2 regions of the Microbispora sp. NPDC046973 genome follow, and region 2 is predicted to be linked to the other one. Evidence: riboswitches for the same ligand, from Rfam matches in the RefSeq annotation. Region 2 holds a riboswitch; the other holds the start of a gene.
The links. Region 2 has a riboswitch for S-adenosylmethionine ahead of ABZ860_RS28950 (aminotransferase class V-fold PLP-dependent enzyme). Riboswitches for the same ligand answer to the same signal wherever they lie in the genome.
Positions count from the first base shown of each region.

Region 1 (7,122 bases), on a different contig from region 2:
GCGGCGGTCGCCGAAGCCCGGAGCCTTGACTGCCACGGACTTGAACAGGCCGCGGATCTTGTTGACGACCAGGGTGGCCAGGGCCTCGCCCTCGACGTCCTCGGCGATGATGACCAGCGGCTTGCCGGACTGCACGACCTTGTCGAGCAGCGGCAGCAGGTCCTTGTTCGCCGAGACCTTGGAGTTGACGATCAGGATGTACGGGTCCTCGAAGACCGCCTCCATGCGCTCGGGGTCGGTCACGAAGTAGCCGGACACGTAGCCCTTGTCGAAGCGCATGCCCTCGGTGAGCTCCAGCTCCAGGCCGAAGGTGTTGCTCTCCTCGACGGTGATGACGCCTTCCTTGCCCACCTTGTCCATCGCCTCGGCGATGAGGGCGCCGATCTCGGTGTCGGCGGCGGAGATGGAGGCGGTGGAGGCGATCTGCTCCTTGGTCTCCACGTCCTTGGCGAGCTTCGACAGCTCCTCGCTGACGCGCTCGACGGCGGCCTCGATGCCCTTCTTCAGCGCCATCGGGTTGGCGCCGGCGGCCACGTTGCGCAGACCCTCGCGGACCAGCGCCTGGGCGAGCACGGTGGCCGTCGTGGTGCCGTCACCGGCGACGTCGTCGGTCTTCTTCGCGACTTCCTTGACCAGCTCGGCGCCGATCTTCTCCCACGGGTCCTCGAGCTCGATCTCCTTCGCGATGGAGACACCGTCGTTGGTGATCGTGGGGGCGCCCCACTTCTTCTCCAGCACGACGTTGCGGCCCTTGGGGCCGAGGGTCACCTTCACGGCGTCGGCGAGCTGGTTCATACCGCGCTCGAGACCGCGCCGGGCGTCCTCGTCAAACGCGATCATCTTGGCTGCCATTAGGCTAGACCTCCCAGTAGCAGGGTGTCTTCAACGGACCGAGCCGACGCCCGCGACGGCTTGGACCCGCTATCCCTGCGCGGGCCCCATCGCCCCGATCCCGGTTGTTGTCACTCTCGACCTCAGAGTGCCAAACAAGTATTTAGCACTCTCCCCCTGAGAGTGCAAGCGGAAGCCGTGCTGACCAGCTTGGACGGCATGTCCAGAACAGCGCGAAGCGGGCGACACCAAGCAAGCCGCCGGGGCGCGCCGGCGTCTGGACCGAGGAACGCGCGCAGCGAGGCACGAGCGAGCACGTGACGAGGGAAGACAACGGATAAGAGCGCCTCGGCGAGCGCAGCGGGCGACACCGAGCAAGCCGTCGGGGCGCGCCGGTGTCTGGACCGAGGAACGCGCGCAGCGAGGCACGAGCGAGCACGTGACGAGGGCTGTGCTCCCGGCGCGCCTCCGGCACGACCCCGCGGATAAGAGCGCCTCGGCGAGCGCAGCGGGGAACACGACGGAGGGCCCGGCGCGCGGATCCGCGCGCCGGGCCCTCCAAGGTCGATGACGGGATCAGACGGCCCGTACGGCCTCCGCCTGCGGGCCCTTCTGACCCTGCGTGATGTCGAACTCAACCCGCTGACCCTGCTCGAGGGCCTTGTAGCCGTCCATCAGGATTGCCGAGTAATGGACGAACACGTCCTTACCACCGTCTACCGCGATGAAGCCGTAGCCCTTGTCCGCGTTAAACCATTTGACGGTGCCCTGCGCCACTTCCGACTCCTCTTGCTGGGCTGGGGACCACACCCAAGAAGCCCCCGGTTTTGTCGATCGTCCTCGACCATACCCGTGTCAAGGCGTAGGACAACAGAGTCAATCCGCAAACTACTACTTGGCGTTCGCTCAAAGCAGGATCGGAGAATATTCACTTTGCTGTTGAATAGTTGAGAGCTGCACCATTTGCCATGCCATCGCATGCTTCTTCATCCGATAGAAGTGCATGTCAGGTGCTCGACTCCCGGCGCGGCGGCTCAGCCTCCGGCTACGGCGGGGATGACCGAAATCTGCACCCCGTCCGGCGTGGCGGTGTCCAGACCGTCGGCAAATCGGACGTCCTCTTCCCCGACGTAGACGTTGACAAAACGCCGAATCTTACCCGTTTCGTCCAGGATGCGCCCGCCGATGCCGGGGTAGTCCGCGTCCAGCTTCTGCAGGACCTCGCGGAGCGTTCCCCCCTCCCCGCTCACCTCCGCGGCTCCGTTGGTGTACGTCCGGAGAATCGTCGGAATCCGCACGGAAACGCTCATTGTTCGCTCGCTTTCGTTACTGCCGATGGGCCTTTTGAAACGCTTTCAGTTGGCGAATGCCGTACGGAAGGCGTCGAGAGAGGGACGGATGACGGCGGCGGGACGGGCGTGCTCGGCCACCGCGTCGAGCGTCTTGAGCCCGTCGCCGGTGTTCAGCACCACGGTCTCGGCGTCGGGGTCGAGGCGGCCCTCGCGCACCAGCTTGCGCAGCACACCGACCGTGACACCGCCCGCGGTCTCGGCGAAGACGCCCTCGGTCCTGGCCAGCAGGCGGATCGCCTCGACCACTTCCTGGTCGTTCACGTCCTCCACCGCGCCGCCCGTCCGGCGCGCGATGTCGAGCACGTACGGCCCGTCCGCCGGGTTGCCGATGGCCAGGGACTTGGCGATGGTGTCGGGCCGCACCGGCTGCACCACGTCCTGCCCGGCCTTGTACGCCCGGGAGACCGGCGAGCAGCCCTCGGCCTGCGCCCCGAAGATCCGGTAGGGACGCTCCTCGACCAGCCCCAGCTTGATCAGCTCACGGAAACCCTTGTCGATCTTGGTGAGCTGGGAGCCGGACGCCACCGGGATGACGATCTGGTCGGGCAGCCGCCAGCCGAGCTGCTCGGCGATCTCGTACGCCAGCGTCTTGGAGCCCTCGGCATAGAAGGGCCGGAGGTTGACGTTGACGAAGCCCCACTTCTCACCCAGCTCGTCACCGATGAGCTCGGAGCAGAAGCGGTTGACCTCGTCGTAGTTGCCGTCGATGGCGACCAGGCGGCCGCCGTACACGGCGGCCATGGTGACCTTGGCCGGCTCCAGGTCGGCGGGGATGAACACGCAGGACTCCAGCCCGGCCCGCGCGGCGGCCGCGCTCACCGCGCCGGCGAGGTTGCCGGTGGAGGAGCACGACAGGGTGTGGAAGCCGAAGTTGCGCGCGGCCTCCAGCGCGATCGCGACGACCCGGTCCTTGAAGGAGTGGGTCGGGTTGCCGGAGTCGTCCTTGACGTGAAGCGACCGCAGGCCCAGCTCGGCCGCCAGCCTGTCGGCCTTAACGAGCTTGGTCCAGCCGGGCTGGAGGTTGGGCTTGGCCGTCACGCCGGGGGGAACGGGGAGCAGGGAGCGGTACCGCCAGATGTTCGCCGGGCCGGATTCGATGTCCTCCCGGCGGATCTCGCCGAAGTCGTACGCCACCTCAAGGGGGCCGAAACACTCCGTACAGGCGAAGATCGGGCCGAGGTCGTAAAGAGCGCCGCATTCGCGACACGAAAGACCGGTGGCGGGGCCGAACTCGACGGTGTTCGCGGCAGTGCTGGTGTGCGCCATGAAGCGAGGCCTTTCCCTCATCTTCGCTCGCGACCACCCTGGCCGCGAGCCGGAATTGGCACCTGTCCCGGCCGGGCCTCGTGGGGCACGAGTTCGACACCGGGGAGGTTGCCGGGGCTTCGCAGGGCCGGTCCCTCCACCCCTCTGGATGAGCATGTTCAGTTGTAGGACCTTCCGAGGAAGGTCCCTAGCACTGTACCCCGGCGTCCCCGGTGTCCGTTCCGTCGTCTCGCATGGCGAGACGATTCGTATCAGCCGTAGGCCTCGCCGAGGGCACTTTGCACGTACTTGCGCGCCTGGTGGATACGCGACTTGACCGTCCCGAGGGGGATCTTCAGCTGCTCGGCGACCTCCGCGTAGTCGAGCTGGCAGATGTCGCGCAGCACGAGCGCCTGGGCGAGGTCGGGCCGCTCGGCCTCCAGCGCCTCCATCGCGTCGAGCAGGTCGAGCCGCGACCCGGCGATGACGCTCACCCGCCGGGGATCGGGCCGCTGCTCGGGCAGCTCCTCCGCCTGCTCCGACGAGCGCCGCTTGAGCGTTCGGTAGGTGGTCCTGGCGCAGTTCACGGTCACGATGTGCAGCCAGGTGCTGAACTTGGCCCGCCCCTCGAACCTCGCGATGTTGCGCGCCACGGCGAGCAGCGTGTCCTGCGCGGCCTCCTCGGCGTCCTGCCGATACGGTAGAAGCCGCTCACAGTGCCGCAGCACGTCGGGCTCGATGCGCCGCAGCAGTTCGCCGAGCGCGCGATGGTCCCCCTGGGCAGCCGATCGGGCCAGGTCCTCGGTCGTGTCGTCCAGTGCCATGCCGTATCCAGCCCTCCCGCGATCGGTTGACATCCTATTGACGGAGGTCGGCTTTTATTAATCTTCCGGCATGCGCGCCCGCTCTGATCGAGGGAACCCCAAGATGAGCAGCACCGTTCTGATCGCGTCCAACCGGGGCCCGGTGTCCTTCACGCTGTCGGACGACGGCGGCCTGACCATGCGCAGGGGCGGCGGCGGGCTCGTCTCCGGCCTGTCCGAGGTGGTCAAAGACACCGACGTCCTGTGGGTCTGCGCGGCCCTGTCGGACGGCGACCGGGGCGCGGTGCGCCAGGCGCCCGGCGGGCGGCTCGACCGGGCCTTCGAGACGGGGCCCATCCGCATGCTGGACATCCCGCCCGCGGTCTTCCACCGGGCCTACAACGCCGTGGCCAACTCGACCCTCTGGTTCGTCAACCACCTGCTCTACAACACGCCCTTCTCCCCCGAGTTCGGCACCCGGTTTCACCGCGAGTGGGAGTCGTACCGCACGTACAACGGCGCCTTCGCGCTGGCCCTGGCCGAGGAGGCGGCGCACCGGGCGCGCGTCATGGTGCAGGACTACCACCTGACGCTGACCCCGGCGATGCTCCGGGTCGAGCGGCCCGACCTGCGCATCGCCCACTTCTCGCACACGCCCTGGGCGCCGCCCGAATACTTCGCGCTGCTGCCCGAGGACGTCGTGGCGGAGGTGCTGACCGGCATCCTCGGCGCCGACCACGCCGGGTTCCTCACCGCGCGCTGGGCCCGCGCCTTCATGGACTGCTGCGAAACGCTGCTCGGGGCCCGGGTGGACCACGCCGCGCGTACGGTCACGCACGACGGGCGGACCACCAGGATCGGCGTCCACCCGCTCGGCGTGAACGGCGAGGCGCTGCTGTCCCGGGCGGCCGAGCAGGACGTCGAGTCGCACATGACCGTGATCAGGGACCTGGTGGGCGACCGGAAGCTGATCGTGCGCATCGACCGCACCGAGCTGTCCAAGAACATCGTGCGCGGCCTGCGGGCCTACCAGGAGTTCCTGGCCGCCCATCCCGAATGGCACGGCCGGGTCGTCCACCTCGCGTTCGCCTATCCCTCCCGCCACGACCTGCCGGAGTACCGCGAGTACACGGCGGCCGTGCAGCGCTGCGCCAAGGAGATCGAGGACGAGTACGCGACCGAGGACTGGGACCCGCTGATCCTCAACGTGAACGACGACTACCCGCGCTCGCTGGCCGCCTACCGGCTGGCCGACGTGCTGCTCGTCAACCCGATCAGGGACGGCATGAACCTGGTGGCCAAGGAGGGCCCGATCCTGTCGCCCCGGTGCGCGCTCGTGCTGTCCCGCGAGGCGGGCGCGGCGGCCGAGCTGGGGGCCGACTCCCTGCTCGTCAACCCCTACGACGTGTCCGGCACGGCGGCGGCGCTGCACGAGGCGCTGACGCTGCCGGAGCAGGAGCGGCTCACGCGCGGTCTGCGGCTGAGGGAGGCCGCCACCGCCCTGCCGCCCCAGCGCTGGTTCGATGACCAGCTCGCCGCGCTGCGCTGACCCAGGCCAGGCGCGCGTGACCTGTTGCGCTACCCTTGCCTGGTTTTGGACCGCAACATAAAGGTCATCAGGGACAGCCCCACCTGGTTGATCTACCTCCAGCTCGCCACCTTCGCCACCTACCTCTACGGCCTGTCGGCCGCCCTGCCCCTGCTGCGCGCCGAGCTCGGCGTGTCCCAGGCCGTCGGCGGGCTGCACGGCACCGGGATGGCACTCGGCGGCATCGCAGGCGGCCTGGCCCTGCCCGCGCTGACCAGGCGGTTCGGGCGCCGCGCCGTCACCTGGGCCGGTCTGGCCGGGATGAACGCCGGGGTGCTCCTCGTCGCGTTCGGGCACGCGCTCCCGTTCACGCTGGCCGGTTTCACGCTCGCCGGCTGCTGCGGCTCGACGGCGCTGTACGTGATGATGGCGGTGCTCAGCGACCACCACGGCCCGGCAGGGGCGGCCGTCATCAGCGAGGCCAACGCGGTCGCCGTCATCGCCGGGATCGCCACCACCTACGCCTTCAGCGTGGTGGCCGAGTCGCCGGCAGGCTGGCGGCCCGCACTGTTCGTGCCGGTGGCCTCCACCCTCCTGGTGGCCCTGCTCATGGGCCGGGTCTGGGTGCCGCCGGTGCCCGCCCCGCCGCCGTCGCTGTCCGCGACCTCCGGCACGATCCCGTACGGCTGGCGCTTCCACGCCGCCGGGGTTGTCCTGCTGTGCTGCGTGGCCCTGGAGTTCGCCTTCAACCTGTGGGCCGCCGAGCTGCTCTCCCAGCGGACCGGGCTGTCGCCCGGCCTGGCGGCGACCGGGCTGACCGCGATGCTGGCCGGCATGGCCGCGGGCCGGTTCGGCGGCGCCCGGCTGGCGCTGCGCTTCGCGCCGGGATCGGTGCTGCTGGGCTCGCTCGGGGTGACCCTGGCGGGCTGGGCGCTGTTTTGGGCCGGGACCTCGGCGCCGGTCTGCTACGCCGGGCTCGCGCTCAGCGGGCTCGGCATCTCGGTGCAGTTCCCCATGGGCCTCACTCGCATGATCGAGGTGTCGGGAGGCCGGCCGGACCAGGCGTCGGGCACGGCCTCGATCTGGGCGGGCGTGGGCTCGGGCAGCGGGCCGTTCGTGCTCGGCGCGCTGGGCGACGGCTTCGGGACGCACACGGCGTTCCTGCTCGCGCCCGCCCTGATCGCGATGGCCGCGGGAGGAGCGGCCGCGTCGAGGACGCGTTCCTAGACGCGTTCCTAGATTCCCTGGGCCGGTCAGTTCCAGGTCGCGTTCTTCAGGATGTCGCTCAGCTGCGGGTTGTCCCACTGGTCGAGGACCAGGATCTTCGACGTGGGCAGATACCACTCGCGCTGGTTGTAGTGCA
Region 1 covers NZ_JBEYWQ010000020.1:135,476-142,597, forward strand. The annotation lists gene groL (chaperonin GroEL) at 1-852, opposite strand, end outside; gene ABZ860_RS30470 (cold-shock protein) at 1,408-1,608, opposite strand; gene ABZ860_RS30475 (MoaD/ThiS family protein) at 1,866-2,141, opposite strand; gene thrC (threonine synthase) at 2,187-3,449, opposite strand; SAM riboswitch class I at 3,464-3,604, opposite strand; gene ABZ860_RS30485 (sigma-70 family RNA polymerase sigma factor) at 3,701-4,252, opposite strand; gene ABZ860_RS30490 (trehalose-6-phosphate synthase) at 4,356-5,780, shown strand; gene ABZ860_RS30495 (MFS transporter) at 5,826-6,986, shown strand; gene ABZ860_RS30500 (hypothetical protein) at 7,013-7,122, opposite strand, start outside.
Region 1: it holds a riboswitch for S-adenosylmethionine, as region 2 does, so the genes downstream of both, thrC (threonine synthase) here and ABZ860_RS28950 (aminotransferase class V-fold PLP-dependent enzyme) in region 2, are expected to answer to the same signal.

Region 2 (7,122 bases):
CGGCTCCACCCCGTGGGTCAACGACCAGTCGGCGCAGCGGGACGAGGCCTGACCATGGCCGAACCCATGGTGGGGCCGCCCCCCGGCTTCGACCACGACCGGATCGAGAAGGCGGTCCGGGAGATCCTGTTCGCGATCGGGGAGGACCCCGATCGCGACGGGCTCCGGGACACCCCGGCCCGCGTGGCCCGCGCGTTCGCGGAGCAGTTCGCCGGCCTGGGCCAGCGGCCCGAGGACGCGCTGACCACCATGTTCGACGCGGACCACGACGAGATGGTGCTCGTCAAGGACATCGAGGTGATGTCCACCTGCGAGCACCATCTGCTCCCGTTCCACGGCGTGGCCCACATCGGCTACACCCCGAACGACAAGGGACGCATCACCGGCCTGTCCAAGCTGGCCAGGCTGGTGGACGTCTACGCCCGCAGGCCGCAGGTCCAGGAGCGGATGACCTCGCAGATCGCCGACGGCCTGATGCAGGTGCTGGAGCCGCGCGGGGTGATCGTGGTCATCGAGGCCGAGCACATGTGCATGACCATGCGCGGCGTGCGCAAGCCCGGCGCCAAGACCATCACGTCGGCCGTCCGGGGCGACTTCCGTTCCAGCGAGGCGACCAGGGCCGAGGCCATGTCGCTGATCCTGCGCGGCTGAGCGCGGGCGACGGCCGATTGGGACGCCGCTCCTGCCCGACGGGCACCGAGTCTCGGGGCACTAGTCTTGACCCCATGACCGCAGCGAGTGTGCCCGGTATGCCCGAGTCTGGGCGCTGCCTGGTCATGGGCGTGGTCAACGTGACCCCCGACTCCTTCTCCGACGGCGGGCAGTGGTTCGACGCCGACGTCGCGATCAGGCACGGCCTCGACCTGGTGGCCGAGGGCGCCGACATCGTCGACGTGGGCGGCGAGTCCACCCGCCCGGGCGCGGCGCGGGTGTCGCTGGAGGAGGAGCTGCGCCGGGTCGAGCCGGTGATCCGCACGCTCACCGAGGAGGGCGTGACGGTCAGCGTCGACACCATGCGCGCGGAGGTGGCCGAGGCGGCCGTCGCGGCCGGGGCGAAGCTCGTCAACGACGTGAGCGGCGGGCTGGCCGACCCCGTGATGCCGCGGGTGGTGGCCGCGACCGGCGTGCCGTACGTCGTGATGCACTGGCGCGGGCACAGCCGCGACATGGACAGCCGGGCCATCTACGGCGACGTCGTGACCGAGGTGGCGGAGGAGTTGCGCAAGCGGGTCGACTCCGTGCTGGCCGAGGGCGTGCGGGAGGAGCAGATCGTGCTCGACCCCGGCCTCGGCTTCTCCAAGAACGCCGAGCACAACTGGGCCCTGCTGGCCGGCATCGGCGAGCTGAACCGCATCGGCCGCCCGTTGCTGATCGGAGCGTCGAGAAAACGCTTCCTCGGGCGCCTGCTGGCGGGGCCGGACGGCGAGCCCCGGCCGTTCGACGGCAGCGACGACGCGACGCTCGCCGTCACCGCGCTCGCGGCACGGGCCGGCGCGTGGTGCGTGCGGGTGCACCGGGTGCGGCCGAACGCCGACGCGGTGCGGGTGGCCGCCGCGTGGAGGGCAGCAGCCGTACGACACGCTGACGAGGGCCGGTGACGACATGCCGACAGGGACGCCTATGAAGGACATCGAGGAGCTCAACCAGGCGTTCTACAACGCCATCGAGAGCGGCGACCTCGACAAGATGTCGGAGATCTGGATCGAGGACGTCCCGGGACGTCCTGCCATGTGCGTCCACCCCGGCTGGCCCATGCTGACCGGGCGGTCGGAGGTGCTGCGCTCCTGGGCGCTCATCATGGCCAACACGCCGTACATCCAGTTCGTGCTGACCGACGTGCAGACGACCGTGATCGGGGACGTCGCCGTGGTCACCTGCGCGGAGAACATCCTCACGGCCGCGGACACCGACGAGCCGGGCTTCGCGGCAGGCCGGGTCGTCGCCTCCAGCACCTACGTGCGAACCGGGACCGGATGGCGGCTGTGGCTCTACCACGGCTCACCGGTCCTGCAGAGCGACGACGACGAGGAGGATCAGGAGCAGTGACGGCGCGGGCGGCGACCAGTCGCGACACCGTGCGCTTGACGGGCCTGCGGGCCCGCGGCAGGCACGGCTGCCTGCCCGCCGAGCGCGAGCTGGGCCAGGAGTTCGTGATCGACGTGGCCCTGTGGTTCGACACGGCCCCGGCGGCGGCGGCCGACGACCTGACGCTCACCGTGGACTACGGCGCACTGGCGGCGGAGCTCGTCCGCATCGTGGAGGGCGAGCCGGTCAACCTCATCGAAACCCTCGCCGAGCGGCTGGCGGCGGCCTGCCTGGCCCACGAGCTGGTCGAGCAGGCGGAGGTCAGCGTGCACAAACCGGCGGCGCCCATCCCGCTGCCGTTCGGCGACGTGGTGGTGACGATCAGGAGGGGCCGCGCATGAGGGTCGTGATCGCGCTCGGCAGCAACCTCGGCCGCCGCATCGACAACCTCCAGGGAGCCGTCGACTCGCTGTTCGACGCCCCCGGGCTCACGTTCGTGGCGGTGTCGCCGGTCTACGAGACCGATCCGGTCGGTGGCCCCGAGCAGGGCCCGTACCTCAACGCCGTCGTGGTCGCCGAGAGCATGCTCGATCCCCGCACGCTGCTCGACCGTGCGCAGAGCGTCGAGAACGCGTTCGGCCGCGAGCGCAGGGAGCGGTGGGGCCCGCGCACGCTCGACGTGGACCTCATCACGGTCGGGAACCTCATGTCGGACGACCCCGAGCTCACGCTCCCGCACCCCCGGGCGCACGAGCGAGCGTTCGTGCTGGTCCCGTGGGCGCAGGCCGATCCGGCGGCGGTGCTGCCCGGGCGCGGGTCGGTGGCGGCCCTGCTGGCCGACATGGACCAGAGCGGGGTGCGGCTGCGGCCCGACCTCGTGCTCGAACCCCCGGCCTGATCGACGAGGAGTCCCCGCGTGAAGCCCACCAATCCCGGCGTGCTCGTCGGTCTCGTGGTCGTGTTCGGCCTGCTCACCTGGGGGCTGCTGCGGCAGTTCTACTCCGTGGTGCCGACCCTGCCGTGGACCGCGATCCCCACCACGCTGCTGCTGGCCGTCGGCGAGGCGTACACGGGCTGGCTGACCCGGGCGAGGATCCTGCGCCGCCCGGACACCAAGCCCGTCGAGCCGCTCGCCGTGGCCCGCCTGGCGGCGCTGGCCAAGGCCACGGCCTACGCCGGGGCGGTGTTCGGCGGCATCTTCGCCGGGTTCGTGGTGAGCGTGCTCGACCTGCTCGACCTGGAAAAGCCCCGCCAGGACGCGCTGGTCGGGGGTGGGTCGTTCGTGGCCTGCGTGATCCTGATCTGCGCGGCGCTGTTCCTCGAGCACTGCTGCCGGGTGCCCGGCAAGCCTTCCGGGGAGACGTGACCCCTACTTGTCGATGTCGCCCACCACGAAGAACATCGAGCCGAGGATCGCGATCATGTCGGCGACCAGGTTGCCCGGCAGCATCTCCCGCAGCACCTGGATGTTGTTGTAGGACGCACTGCGCAGCTTGAGCCGCCACGGCGTCTTCTCGCCCCGCGACACGAGGTAGTAGCCGTTCAGGCCGAGCGGGTTCTCCGTCCAGGCGTACGTGTGGCCCTCGGGCGCCTTCAGCACCTTCGGCAGCCGCTGGTTGATCGGTCCCGGCGGCAGGTGCCGCAGGCGCTCGACACAGGCGTCGGCCAGGTCGAGGGAGACCTTGACCTGTTCGAGCAGCACCTGGAACCGGGCCAGGCAGTCCCCGGCCGACCGGGTCACGACCTTCACCGGCAGCTCGCCGTACGCCAGGTAGGGCTCGTCGCGCCGCAGGTCGAAGTCGACGCCCGAGGCCCGCGCGATGGGGCCGCTCACGCCGTACTGCATGATCGTCTCGCGGTCGAGCACGCCGACACCGCGGGTGCGGGCAAGGAAGATCTCGTTGCCGGCGATCAGTTCCTCGATGTCGGGCAGCCGCCGCCGCACGGCCGCGACGGCGGCGGTGACCCGGTCGAGCCAGCCCAGGGGCAGCTCCTCCTTCAGCCCGCCCACCCGGTTGAACATGTAGTGCATGCGGCCGCCGGAGATCTCCTCCATGACGTGCTGGAGGGTCTCCCGCTCACGGAAGGCGTAGAAGACCGGCGTGATCGCGCCGAGCTCTAGGGGATAGCTGCCGAGGAACATCAGGTGGCTGAGCACGCGGTTGAGCTCGGCCAGCAGCGTCCTGGCCCACACCGCCCTGGGCGGGGGCTGCATGCCCAGCATGCGCTCGACCGCGAGCACGACGCCCAGCTCGTTGGCGAACGCCGACAGCCAGTCGTGCCGGTTGGCGAGCACGATGATCTGCCGGTAGTCGCGCACCTCGAACAGCTTCTCCGCGCCTCGGTGCATGTAGCCGACGATCGGCTCGGCGGCCGTGATGCGCTCGCCGTCGAGGACGAGCCGCAGCCGCAGCACGCCGTGGGTGGACGGGTGCTGCGGGCCGATGTTGAGGATCATGTCCTCGGTGGCCAGCTCCCTCGCCTGCACGGCGTCGGCTCCCGCGCCGATCCCCACGATGCGTTCGGTGCGCACGCCCTCCTGCTCGGTCGTCATGCCGTCCATGCTTTCACGCTCGCACCGTGCGGGCGAAAGCCTCCCGTGAGGTCAGTGAGACCCCCAGCCTGACCTTCCCAGCCGTCAGGCGGCGGCGATCTCGCGTAGCGCCTCGATGAGGCGGTCGACGTGTTCGGTGGTCGTGCCGATGCCGACCGACGCCCGTACGGCGCTGAACGTGCCGTCCGCGCAGCCGCCGTCCTCCCCGCCGCCGAGGAGGTGGCGGACGAACGGGTGGGCGCAGAACTTGCCGTCCCTGACGCCGATGCCCCACTCGGCCGACAGCGCCTCGGCGACCTCGCGGGCCGTGCGGCCCTCGACGGTGAACGACACGATGCCGACGCGCGGGTGGTCCTGACCCCACAGCGACAGCTCGCGTACGCCGGGGATCTCGGCGAGACCGGCGCGCAGGCGGGTGAGCAGCCGCTCCTCCTCCCGCACCAGCGCGGTCCAGCCGGTCGCGGTCAGCGCGTCGCAGGCGGCGGCGAGCGCGATCGCGCCGAGCACGTTGGGGGTGCCCGCCTCGTGCCGCGTCTCGGGGTCGTCGCTCCACTCGGTGGTCTCGCCCACCGCCTGTACGGCTCCGCCGCCACGCAGGTAGGGATCGGCGTCGGCGAGCCAGTCGGGGCGGCCCACGAGCACCCCGGAGCCGAACGGGGCGTAGAGCTTGTGCCCGGAGAAGGCCACGTAGTCGAGGTCGAGCGCGGCGAGGTTGAGCTCGCGGTGGGGGACGAGCTGGGCGGCGTCCACGGCGATCCGCGCGCCGTGCCGGTGGGCGATGTGGGCCAGCCCGGCGATCGGCCACAGCTCGCCCGTGACGTTGGAGGCCGCGGTCACGACGAGCAGGGCGGGGCCGTCGATCGCGGCCAGCGCCTCGTCGGCCGCCCGGATCGCCTCGCCGGGGAAGGCGGGCGGCGCGAGCCGTACGGCGTTCGGCCAGGGCAGCAGCGAGGCGTGGTGCTCGGTCTCGAACACGACGACGGTGGTGCCCTCGGGGAGGCTGCGGGCCAGCAGGTTCATTGCGTCGGTCGTGTTGCGCACGAAGACCAGCGCGTCGCCGGGACGGGCGCCGACGAAGGCCCGCACGGTGTGCCTGGCCTGCTCATACCTGGCCGTCGTGAGCTGCGAGGCGTAGCCCGCGCCCCGGTGGACGCTGGAGTAGGCCGGCAGCGCCGCCGCGACGGCGGCGTTCACCGGCTCGAGACAGGGCGCGCTCGCCGCGTAGTCGAGGTTCGCGTACGACACGAGCCTGCCGCCCTTGACGGGCACCTCCAGGCCGGCGCCCACGACAGCCGGCAGGCGCACGGGCTCGGAGATGCGGTTGACGGCCTGCTGGACGAAGGTGAGTGCGGACAACGCCATGCCTCCTCGGGGTTGGGGACCCCGGCCATGGCATCGGGAAGGCGGAGCCCGCGCTTGCCCGGCACACCTCGTGCCGGACCCGGTCCTCACCCGGGGCACCCCGCCGCGAGCGCGAGGGTTGCCGGCCAGCAAGCCGGGGCTTGACGCTGGCACTCATGACCTGGACGGCACTATAACCCGACACCGCCCCCCGGCCGCAAGTGCGGACGATCCCAAGCGGAGTCAGTCGTCGTCGACCGTGACACCGAGGATGTGGGCGAACATCGGCGCGAGTTCCATCAGCTGGACGCCGCTGATGGTCGCGCCGCGCAGCGCGTCGTAGCCGTCGGAGATGCCCAGGGACACGGCGCCGCGCAGGTCGACCCGGGACAGGCGCGCCTTGTCGAACCGCACCCGTTCCAGCGTGGAGCCGGGGAAGGCGACACCGGTCAGCGCCGCGCCCGCGAAGTCCACGTCGCGCAGCGTGCACTCGACGAACGAGACCTCCCGCAGGTCGGCGGCGCGGAGGTTGACCGAGTCGAGCTTGCACCGGTGGAAGAGCACGTGGTTCATCTCGGCGCCGGGCAGCGCCGTGCCGGCCGGGGCGCTCGTGATGATCTCCGCATCCGCCCAGACGGACTCGGTGAGGTCGCCGCCCACCCAGCGCACGCCGTTCAGCCACACGTCCGAGAACCGGGCGCGCCGATACCGGCCGCCGGCGAACGTCACCGAGGTGAACGCCGACTCGATGAACCGCGCGTTGGAGGCGTCGGCGTCCTCGAACTCCTGCCCGTCGAACAGGACCGTGTCGTAGTCGCCGCCCTGAGCGAGCCGGCCCTCGAACGGCTCGAGGTGATCGGCATAGGGCAACTCGCCGAGTTCGCGGGGTTCCCTGCGATGCTGTTCGCGGCGCTTGGGCATCGCCCCAACCTACGCCACGACGGACCCGCACGTCCGTACTCCCGAGCGAGGTATTTCATCCGTATTGTTGTCCATTGTGAAGTTTGATCCCTGGAATGCCGAGTTCATCGCGGACCCCTACGACGCCTACCGCGACCTGCGCGACAACGATCCGGTCAGCTTCTTCGAGCCGACGGGGCAGTGGCTGATCGCCCGCCACGCGGATGTGAACGCGCTGCTGCGCGACCGGCGCCTCGGCCGGTCCTACCTGCACGTGGCGACGCACGAGGCGTTCGGCCGCG
Region 2 covers NZ_JBEYWQ010000018.1:143,919-151,040, forward strand. The annotation lists gene ftsH (ATP-dependent zinc metalloprotease FtsH) at 1-52, shown strand, start outside; gene folE (GTP cyclohydrolase I FolE) at 55-651, shown strand; gene folP (dihydropteroate synthase) at 726-1,598, shown strand; gene ABZ860_RS28925 (nuclear transport factor 2 family protein) at 1,621-2,046, shown strand; gene folB (dihydroneopterin aldolase) at 2,043-2,426, shown strand; gene folK (2-amino-4-hydroxy-6-hydroxymethyldihydropteridine diphosphokinase) at 2,423-2,923, shown strand; gene ABZ860_RS28940 (DUF3180 domain-containing protein) at 2,942-3,391, shown strand; gene ABZ860_RS28945 (NADH-quinone oxidoreductase subunit D) at 3,395-4,579, opposite strand; gene ABZ860_RS28950 (aminotransferase class V-fold PLP-dependent enzyme) at 4,664-5,941, opposite strand; SAM riboswitch class IV at 5,987-6,102, opposite strand; gene ABZ860_RS28955 (pentapeptide repeat-containing protein) at 6,164-6,841, opposite strand; gene ABZ860_RS28960 (cytochrome P450) at 6,918-7,122, shown strand, end outside.